DNA from 3 places in the Bradyrhizobium sp. USDA 4532 genome. Region 2 is predicted to be linked to each of the others. Evidence: predicted binding sites of a transcription regulator. Region 2 holds the regulator's gene; each other region holds the start of a gene.

What was found. The regulator PhoB, encoded in region 2, activates phosphate uptake and scavenging genes when phosphate is short. The targets are predictions, from matches to a motif close to TGTCATNNANCTGTCAT.
Region 1: the regulator PhoB is predicted to act here: its motif matches at 1,714-1,730, upstream of J2R76_RS33385 (esterase-like activity of phytase family protein).
Region 3: the regulator PhoB is predicted to act here: its motif matches at 1,739-1,755, upstream of J2R76_RS29030 (DUF2794 domain-containing protein).

What each region holds. Positions count from the first base shown of each region.
Region 1 is NZ_JALJZN010000001.1:7,254,671-7,257,918, reverse strand. It holds gene J2R76_RS33395 (iron ABC transporter permease) at 1-869, shown strand, start outside; gene J2R76_RS33390 (heme ABC transporter ATP-binding protein) at 866-1,669, shown strand; gene J2R76_RS33385 (esterase-like activity of phytase family protein) at 1,778-3,130, shown strand.
Region 2 is NZ_JALJZN010000001.1:6,821,929-6,825,176, forward strand. It holds gene pstB (phosphate ABC transporter ATP-binding protein PstB) at 1-398, shown strand, start outside; gene phoU (phosphate signaling complex protein PhoU) at 505-1,221, shown strand; gene phoB (phosphate regulon transcriptional regulator PhoB) at 1,367-2,077, shown strand; gene J2R76_RS31360 (GcrA family cell cycle regulator) at 2,318-2,830, opposite strand.
Region 3 is NZ_JALJZN010000001.1:6,288,086-6,291,333, reverse strand. It holds gene J2R76_RS29040 (ABC transporter permease) at 1-63, shown strand, start outside; gene J2R76_RS29035 (Bax inhibitor-1/YccA family protein) at 298-1,089, shown strand; gene J2R76_RS29030 (DUF2794 domain-containing protein) at 1,311-1,682, opposite strand; gene J2R76_RS29025 (thioredoxin family protein) at 2,210-2,971, opposite strand; gene acnA (aconitate hydratase AcnA) at 3,198-3,248, opposite strand, start outside.

The sequences.
Region 1 (3,248 bases), 430 kb from region 2:
TGTGGTCGATCCGCATCCCGCGGATCGCGGCGGCGGCGATGGTCGGCGGCCTCCTTGCCGTATCAGGCTCGATCATGCAGGGCCTGTTCCGCAATCCCCTTGCCGACCCCGCGCTGGTCGGCGTCTCCTCCGGCGGCGCGTTTGCCGCGGCGGCCGCGATCGTGTTCACCGACAGCCATCTCGGCGAAAGCCTGCGCTTCCTGCAACACCAGCTGCTGCCGATCGCGGCCTTTGCCGGCTCGCTGATCACGACCGTCGTGCTTTACGGCATCGCCAGCCGCGGCGGCCGGACATCGATCGCGATCTTCCTGCTGGCCGGGCTTGCGATCGCCGCGATCGCCAATGCCGGCATCGGCCTTCTGGTGTTCGTCGCCGACGATCGCCAGCTTCGCGACATCACCTTCTGGCTGCTCGGCTCGCTCAGCGGTGCGACCTGGAGCAAGCTCACGGCGCTGGCGCCGGTGCTGGCGGTCGCGCTGGCCGCCTGCCTCTCGATCTCGCGCGGGCTCGACGTGCTGGTGCTCGGCGAGGCGGAGGCGTTCCACAGCGGCGTCGACGTCGAACGGCTGAAGCGGATCTCGATCGTGCTGGTGTCGGCGATGACCGGGGTCGCGGTCTCGGTCTGCGGCGTGGTCGGTTTCGTCGGCATCGTGGTGCCGCATCTGTTGCGGCTGGTGATCGGGCCCGCGCATCGGCTGCTGCTGCCGGCCTCCGCGCTGCTCGGCGCCATCCTCCTGGTCGGCGCCGACACCGTGGCGCGCACCATCGTGGCACCCGCGGAAATGCCGATCGGCATCCTGACGGCAGCGATCGGCGCGCCGTTCTTCCTCGCCATGCTGCTGCGGCAGCGCGGGCTGGTGTCGCTATGACGGCCCTGCTCGAAGCACAGTCGGTATCGATGACGGTCGGCGGCGCGACGCTGGTCGATGCGGTGTCGCTGCAGATCGGTGCCGGCGAGATGGTCGCGATCGTCGGTCCCAACGGCGCCGGCAAATCGACCCTGCTGCGGATGCTGTCGGGCGACCTGCGCCCGTCGCGCGGAGCGATCAGGCTGAGGCAGCGCGACCTGCAGGTTTACGGCCCGCGCGCGCTGGCGCAGCACCGCGCGATGCTGTCGCAGCACGTCAACGTCACCTTCCCGTTCACCGTCGAGGAAATCGTCAGCATGGGCGCCGGCGAAAGCCCGCGCGCGGTGGCGCGCGCGCTGGTCGAGGCGGCGCTCGACGAGGTCGGGCTCGCGCGTTTCCGTTTCAGGCAATTGCCGACGCTGTCGGGCGGCGAGCAGCAGCGGGCGCATTTCGCCCGCGTGCTGGTGCAGCTCGCCTGCGGCGAAGCGCTGCATGGACCGGGACTGTTGCTGCTGGACGAGCCGACCTCGAGCCTCGATCTGCGGCACCAGATCGACCTGGTCGAAACGGCCCGGCGGCGCGCCGCCCGCGGCACCGCGGTGATCGCGATCCTGCACGACCTCAACCTCGCGATGCGGTTCGCCGACCGCATCCTGCTGCTGCACCGCGGCCGGCTTGCCGTCGACGGCGACCGTACGGCGGCGATGAAGGCCGAGACGCTGCGCGAGATCTTCGAGATCGACGCTGCGATCGCCTATACCGGAGGTGGCGTGCCGTTCCTGCTGCCGCAGACGATGCAGCCGGCGGGCAAGGCGACGTAACGCCGCAAGCCTTATCCCGCCGCAACATCCGCGGTTCACAAAACTGTCAGCCGGCTGTAACAGGCGGCTCGGAGAACACCGCATCGTTTATCCTTTGGGAGATCAACCATGCGCCTGTCCCTGCTCTGCTCCGTCGCCTCGATCCTGCTCGCCACATCGGCATTCGCGCAGGGTGAGGGCGAATTCCCGGCGACGCTGGCGGGACACGCCGTGATGCCGGCGGAGAGCTTCATCGACGCGCCCGCCGACGCCCCTGATGATATGAAGACCTCGGGCAAATACACCACCGGCAAGCGCGTCGACGCCATCGGCACCGTGATGGGCAAATCGTACGAGCGGCCGACCGGCGTGTCGCTGCCGTTCAAAGGCCAGCCGCTGCAGGGCCATTCCGGCATCAAGGTGATGCCCGACGGCTCGTTCTGGGTGATCACCGACAACGGCATGGGCTCGCGCTACAACTCGGCAGACTCGATGCTGTACCTGAACCGGCACAAGATCGACTGGGCGAGCGGCAAGATCGAGCGTCAGGAGACCGTGTTCCTGCACGATCCCGACAGGAAGGTGCCGTTCCGCATCGTCCACGAGGACACCGCCAAGCGCTATTTGACCGGTGCCGATTTCGACACCGAAGGCTTCCAGATCATCAACGACATTTTCTGGATCGGCGATGAATTCGGGCCCTACATCCTCAAGGCCGACAAGACCGGCAAGATCCTCGCCGTGTTCGAGACCGTCGCCGACGGCAAGCCGGTGCGCTCGCCGGATCACTGGGCGGTGCAGTCGCCCGGCGCGCCCGGCGCCAGCTACACCAACGTCAACCTGCGCCGCTCCAAGGGCTATGAAGGTTTTGCTTCCTCCAAGGACGGCAAGTTCCTTTACGGCCTGCTCGAGGGGCCGCTGTGGGATGCCGACAAGAAGGATTGGGAGAAGGTCGACGGCAAGGAAGCCTCGCGCATCCTGGAATTCGACGTCGCGGCGGAGAAGTTCACTGGACGCTACTGGCAATATGCGTTCGAGCAGAACGGCAATGCGATCGGCGACTTCAACATGATCGATCCGGCCCAGGGCCTCGTGATCGAGCGCGACAATGGCGAAGGCACCGCCGACAAGGCCTGCCCGCAAGGCCAGCGCGGCGAGAACTGTTTTCCTGACCTCGCCAAGTTCAAGCGCGTCTACAAGATCGAGCTGTCCGATGCCAATGTCGGCAAGCCGGTGCGCAAGATCGCCTATATCGACCTGATGAAGATCCGCGATCCGAACAAGAAGGCGCGCAAGCCGCTCAACGACGGCGTCTACACCTTCCCGTTCTTCACCATCGAGAATGTCGACCGGGTCGACGAGACCCACATCATCGTCGGCAACGACAACAACCTGCCGTTCTCCTCCAGCCGCGACCCGAACAAGGCCGATGACGACGAGTTCGTGCTGCTCGAGGTCGGCGAGTTCCTGAAGGCGAAGTGAAGGGCTGCTTTCGCCGATCACACGCGTGTCGTTGCCCGGCTCGGCCGGGCGACCCGGTATTGCAGAGACGTCCGAACTTAGTGGATGGGCCGCGGCGTACTGGATGCCCCGCTCAAGG
Region 2 (3,248 bases):
TGGACGACCGGGTCGAGAAGGCGCTGCGCGGCGGCGCGCTGTGGAACGAGGTCAAGGACAAGCTGAACGCCTCCGGCCTGTCGCTCTCCGGCGGCCAGCAGCAGCGCCTGTGCATCGCGCGCACCGTGGCGGTGCGTCCCGAGGTGATCCTGTTCGACGAGCCGTGCTCGGCGCTCGACCCGATCTCGACCGCCAAGGTCGAGGAGCTGATCCAGGAGCTCTCCGAGGACTACACGATCGCGATCGTCACCCACAACATGCAGCAGGCGGCGCGCGTCTCCGATAAGACCGCCTTCATGTATCTCGGCGAGCTGATCGAGTTCGACGACACCAACAAGATATTCACCTCACCGAGCGATCGGCGCACCCAGGACTACATCACCGGCCGGTTCGGTTGACCGGCGCATGATCCGGAAAAGTGGAAACCGGTTTTCCGATCAGGTCATGCTAAAATTCAGGACACGAAACCATGATCCCCGGGATCATGGTTGAGGGAGACAAGCGATGGCTTCTGAACATACCGCCAAGGCATTCGACAGCGACCTGCAGGAGTTGACTCGCCTGGTCGCCGAGATGGGCGGCCTGGTCGAACGGATGATTACCGAGTCGGTCGACGCGCTGATCCGTCGCGACGTCGCGCTCGGCAAGCGCGTGGTCGCCGCCGACATCGAGATCGACAATCTGCAGCGCAACATCGAAGAGCGGGCGGTGCTGACGATCGCCCGCCGCCAGCCGATGGCGATCGATCTGCGTGAGATCGTCAGCGCGATGCGCGTCGCCACCGACCTCGAGCGGATCGGCGACCTCGCCAAGAACATGGGCAAGCGCGTCGCGGCGCTGGAGAGCGATTTCCAGCCGCTGAAGCTGATCCGCGGCCTCGAGCACATGACCGACCTCGTGCTGTCGCAGGTCAAGTCGGTGCTCGACGCCTATGCCGCGCACGACCTGCCGGCGGCGATGAACGTCTGGAAGGGCGACGAGGAGGTCGATGCGATCTGCACCTCGCTGTTCCGCGAACTGCTCACCTACATGATGGAAGATCCGCGCAACATCTCGTTCTGCATCCATCTGATGTTCTGCGCCAAGAACATCGAGCGGATCGGCGATCACGCCACCAATATCGCCGAGACCGTGTTCTACATGATCGAGGGCCAGCAGATCACCGACAAGCGCCCGAAGGGCGACATGACCACTTTTGCCACCACGGTGCCGGGCAACTGAGGCATGATCGGCAAGCACGGAACCGGCAAGAGCGAAACTGGATGATCCTCGCGACAAATCGTTTCCGCGGGGACTATGCTCAAGGAAGTAAGCGTTTCGGTTTGCGTCTGGGCAACGGATCACCACAGAGAAAGAACTTAAACCGATGAGCGCACGCATTCTGGTAGTCGAAGACGAGGAAGCGCTGACGACGCTGTTGCGCTACAATCTCGATGCGGAAGGCTACGATGTCGAGACGGTGGGGCGCGGCGACGATGCGGATACAAGGCTGAAGGAGCGCGTTCCCGACCTCGTGGTGCTGGACTGGATGCTGCCGGGCCTGTCCGGCATCGAACTGTGCCGCCGCCTGCGGGCGCGGCCCGAGACCAAGCAGCTTCCGATCATCATGCTGACCGCGCGCGGCGAGGAAAGCGAGCGCGTGCGCGGGCTTGCCACCGGCGCGGACGATTACATCGTCAAGCCGTTCTCGGTGCCGGAGCTGCTGGCGCGGGTGAAGGGCCTGTTGCGCCGCGCCAGCCCGGAGCGGCTTGCGACCGTGCTGACCTACGGCGACATCGAGCTCGACCGCGAGAAGCGCCGCGTGGCGCGCTCGGGCCGTCCGATCGATCTCGGGCCGACCGAGTATCGCCTGCTCGAATTCTTCCTTGAGCATCCCGGCCGCGTGTTCAGCCGCGAGCAATTGCTCGACAGCGTCTGGGGCCGCGACATCTACATCGATGAGCGCACCGTCGACGTGCATATCGGCCGCCTGCGCAAGCTGCTCAATCCGGGCCGCGAGCAGGATCCGATCCGCACTGTGCGCGGCGCCGGCTACGCGCTCGACGACCGCTTTGCCAAGGCCGAGCCGCAGCCGTAACGGCCATGCGGCATTCATAAACCGCAACACGGCGTCGTCCCGGCGAAACCCGGGACCCATACGCTGCGGCCAGCGCAATCGGCACGCGGCCAGACGGCTTTCTAACAACACCCATTCGTGGTTATGGGTCCCGGCCTGCGCCGGGACGACGCTGGTGATATAGCCGGGCTGGGTCACACAAAAAAATCCCCGCTTTCGCGGGGATTTGTCTTTGAGGTCTTCCGTCGTTTTCCCGAGTGCTCACTTGATCTGCGGTTTCGCCGACGGCCGGCGGCGATCGGCGGCGGGCTGGTAGGCGACGCGCGAGTGATGCGCGCAATAGGGCAGGCCGCCGAGCGCTTTGCCGCCGCAGAAGAAGAATTCCGGGCTCGAGGGATCGCCGACCGGCCAGTGACAGGTGGCCTCGTTGAGCTCGAGCAGCGACAGCCGCTGGCTCATCGGCACCACATTGTCGTAGGAGATCGGATCGGGCTCCATCTCGGCCTCGAAGGCGTGCGCCAGCGCGGTGTTGCCGCGCGAGACCGGGCGCGCCACCCGCATCATGTGCTGGGCGGGGCGGGCCTTGCGCTGCCGCGGCGCGGCCGTGGAGGGTGCCTTGGCGCGGCCGGAGAGGCCGAGCCGATGCACTTTGCCGATCACGGCGTTTCGCGTCACATTGCCAAGTTCCGCCGCGATCTGGCTGGCCGACAGGCCGGACTCCCAGAGCTTCTTCAGCTGCTCGACGCGATCGTCGGACCAGGTCAATACAGTCATCGCATTCTTCCCTTCGCGTAGCGCCGGCCAATCATTGGAGCGGCGCTGCGAGCCAATCTGGACAAATATCCCTGCGGCCAGAATCCCTTAGCCCTCGCCGGGCACGGTGTTGCGCCCGAACGTTTACGCGAGACACAAAGGCTACTTAGAGGGTCCAGTACCGCCGCACGAGATGTCGTACCCGACAGGCCAAACGCTACAATATGGCGTGACTCTGGCGCAAGAGTCCGCGGTCGTGCGTCCACATGTTCCCACACAGTTAAGCATCGCGATGAGGCTTTTCCACCGCACCGGAATGCTCCGGATTGCGCTCGTTTCGCATTGCAGGAAGGCCACTTCGTGGCGATTGACACTTACCGACCGCAGCATAGAATGCCCGCCACGTGCCGCCCGCAAAGGCGGCCGTTTTGTTTTCCGA
Region 3 (3,248 bases), 530 kb from region 2:
GGGCTCGCCGGGACGCTGCTCGCGCTAAACCAGAAGCCGGCCTCAGTGTTGCGGAATTTGTGACAAAATGTAGCGGCGCGAGCGCCGTTTTTGCCTATGATGCTAGGGCAGAGCGACATTCGGCCGCGCGTGGAAGCTTGCGTCGGATGTGTTAATTTCCCACATACCAATCGGGTCGGATAGTCGGTTTGAATGACACGGAATTAATGTTCCGCAAACCGAGCCATCTGAGATAGATTTACGACCGGCGCCGCAAATCCCTTGCGCTCCACCGGGACCAACCACGGGAATTCGACCATGTCGGACCTAGACCGCAACTACGCTTCTCCTTTCGGCCGGGCCGCCGGGCGCATTGACGCTGCGGCCGTCGACGCCGGTCTGCGCGCCTACATGCTGCGCATCTACAACTACATGAGCATCGGCCTGGCCATCACCGGCCTCGCCGCGCTCGGCGTCTACATGGGTGCGGTGACGACCGACCAGTCGGCCGCCGTCGCCAAGTTCGGCAACGCCTATCTGACGCAGTTCGGCTACGCGATGTTCGTGAGCCCGCTGAAGTGGCTGTTCATCCTCGCCCCTCTGGCGATGGTGTTCGTCATCTCGGCCGGCATCAACCGCCTGCAGCCCGCGACCGCCCAACTCCTGTTCTGGGTGTTCTCGGCGCTGATGGGTCTGTCGCTGTCGTCGATCTTCCTGGTGTACACGCACACCTCGATCGTGCGCGTGTTCTTCATCACCGCGGCAACGTTCGGTGCGCTGAGCCTCTACGGCTACACCACCAAGCGTGACATGAGCGGCATGGGCTCGTTCCTGTTCATGGGTCTGATCGGCATCATCATCGCGAGCCTGGTCAACCTGTTCCTGGCGAGCTCGGCGCTGCAGTTCATCGTGTCGGTGGTCGGCGTGCTGGTGTTCGCGGGCCTCACCGCCTGGGACACCCAGCGGCTGAAGAACGACTACATCTACGGCTACGCCTCGCAGGGTGGCGTGATGGCAGAGCGTGCGGCAATCACTGGTGCGCTGTCGCTCTACCTGAACTTCATCAACCTGTTCACGCTGCTCCTGCAGCTGCTCGGCCAGCGCGACTAAGCGCCTCGAGCGAGCCGATCAAATCCAAGCCCCGGCCATTCCGCCGGGGCTTTTCTTTTGGGCGAGGCGAGATGTGATGTAGCCCGGATGAAGCGCAAGCGAAATCCGGGACAGGCTCATCCGCGGCTTCAACGGCCCCGGATTGAGCGGAGCCTGCCATCGAGCGCGTTCGCGCGGCCCGTTGGCTCCATCCGGGCTGCAAGCAGACTGACCTGACGCGCTTAGACCAGCGACAGCTTGCGGTCGATCACGAACAGCACGCGTTCGAGTTCATGGCCGCGGCGCAGGATCAGGCCGGTCGCGGAAATCACGCTGTACATGCCCTGCTTGCGCGCAAGCCGGGGGTCCTTCTCGATCCGGTAGATCGGCACTTCCGACGCGCGCCGGAACACCGAGAACACGGCCCGATCCTTCAGGAAGTCGATCGCATAATCGCGCCACTCGCCGTCGGCGACCATGCGGCCGTAGAGATTGAGAATGCGGTTGAGTTCAAGTCGATTGAAAGTCACGCGATTGGGCTGAGGGGTCGCGGCGGCGGTGCGCGCCGCGGCACGACTCCCGCTCGGATCAGTGTCCTCCGAGATCAAACTCATCGAGCGCCTCCTGTCACCTCGGTGGCGATCGGGTTCCGAAGGCCCCTCTTCGGGATCGTCACGAGAGTGACATGATCGCGCTAAGCGCGCGGGCCCGCAAGGGGCCAATCGCAATGCAACCGGGCCTTAACCACCGCCGCGCGCGGCGGATTGTCCGAAAAACCGCAGAGTCACGGGAACGTTAGCGGAATCATATTGCTGCCCCACTTCCGCCCATCGCCCGCCCCGCTGCCCTGCGAAAAGGAAACCCTGCGTTGGCCCGGTCCTTTCGGTTCCGGATTCCTCAGCCCCCAGCCCCCCGGGGCCGTCGGGATCGGGCCTGTTCGCAGGGGAGTCAAATCCCAACACTGGGCCAACGAAAGTTGGTCCTTTTTGTTTTGGGGCCTGCGCAAGCGAGACGCGCGCGCCAAGCACCGGCGCCTTCCTTTCGGCAGATCACTGAATGCAGGTTTGTCGCCATGCGGCTGCACGAAAACATGCGTGCGACCGGCGGAAGCCAGCGCATCGCGCCTTACCGCAGCGAGGCGCTAGTGAAGTGAGGTGAAGGCAGCGCCGAGCATCGGGCCCGGCTTGTCGCGGTTGCCGTCCTGGACGTACACCGCCGCAGCATCGACACCGTCACGCGTGATGTTCTCCAGCGGCACGGTCCAGCTCCCGGACGAACCGTTCCAGTCACCGACCTTGAGGAGATTGCGCACGACGTTGTGGTAGGTGATCTCGCGGCCGCGGTTCTCGCCGCGCGCGATCGAGATCGGCACCGACTTCGAGATCGAGCAGATCCAGACCTCGCCGCGCGACACGGCCGGCGACTTCGATGCGGCGACCGACACGTTGATCTGCTTTCCGCTCAGCGTCATCGTCACGGGCACCGACATCACGCTGCCGCTCCTTTCGGTGTCCTTGATGGCGTCCTCGATACTGGCGCGATCGCTGCCGATCACATGCGCGGAGCCATTGATCACGGCTTGCGGCGTGTAGACGTCGCGGTCGCCGCGAACATGCGAATAGGCCTTCTGGCGCGCGCTGAAACGGGAATCGGCCAGCGTGTCCTTCCAGCCGAGATAGTCCCAATAGTCGATCGGCATGCTCAGCGCGATGACGTTGGGGTCCTTCGCGAGGTCACCGATGATCTTGTCCGCGGGCGGACAGGACGAGCATCCCTGCGAGGTGAAGAGTTCGACGACGGCACGCGGATCGGCGTGGGCGGGGCGGATGATCGCGACGATTGCGCAGATACCAAGGGCGCTGGACCATCGCGAGATACAGTTATAGGCCATCATCGCTGTCATACTGCGAACCAGTCGTGATGATTTCCATCCGTAATTGTACGGAGCATGAAGTCTGTCCCTGAACTTGCGTGCCCCAAAACGCGAGAAAGCGGCCTTTTCATAGGCCGCCTTCTTTTTAGCCGCTACTCACTAAGCAGTGAGGCACCGATCACAAATCCGCGTTGGAGCATGGTCCGGAAAAGTGTGAAACGGTTTTCCGGACAGACCATGCTCAAACAAAGGGGCCTTAGGCCGCGAGTTTGCGCAGCACATAATGCAGGATGCCGCCGTTGCGATA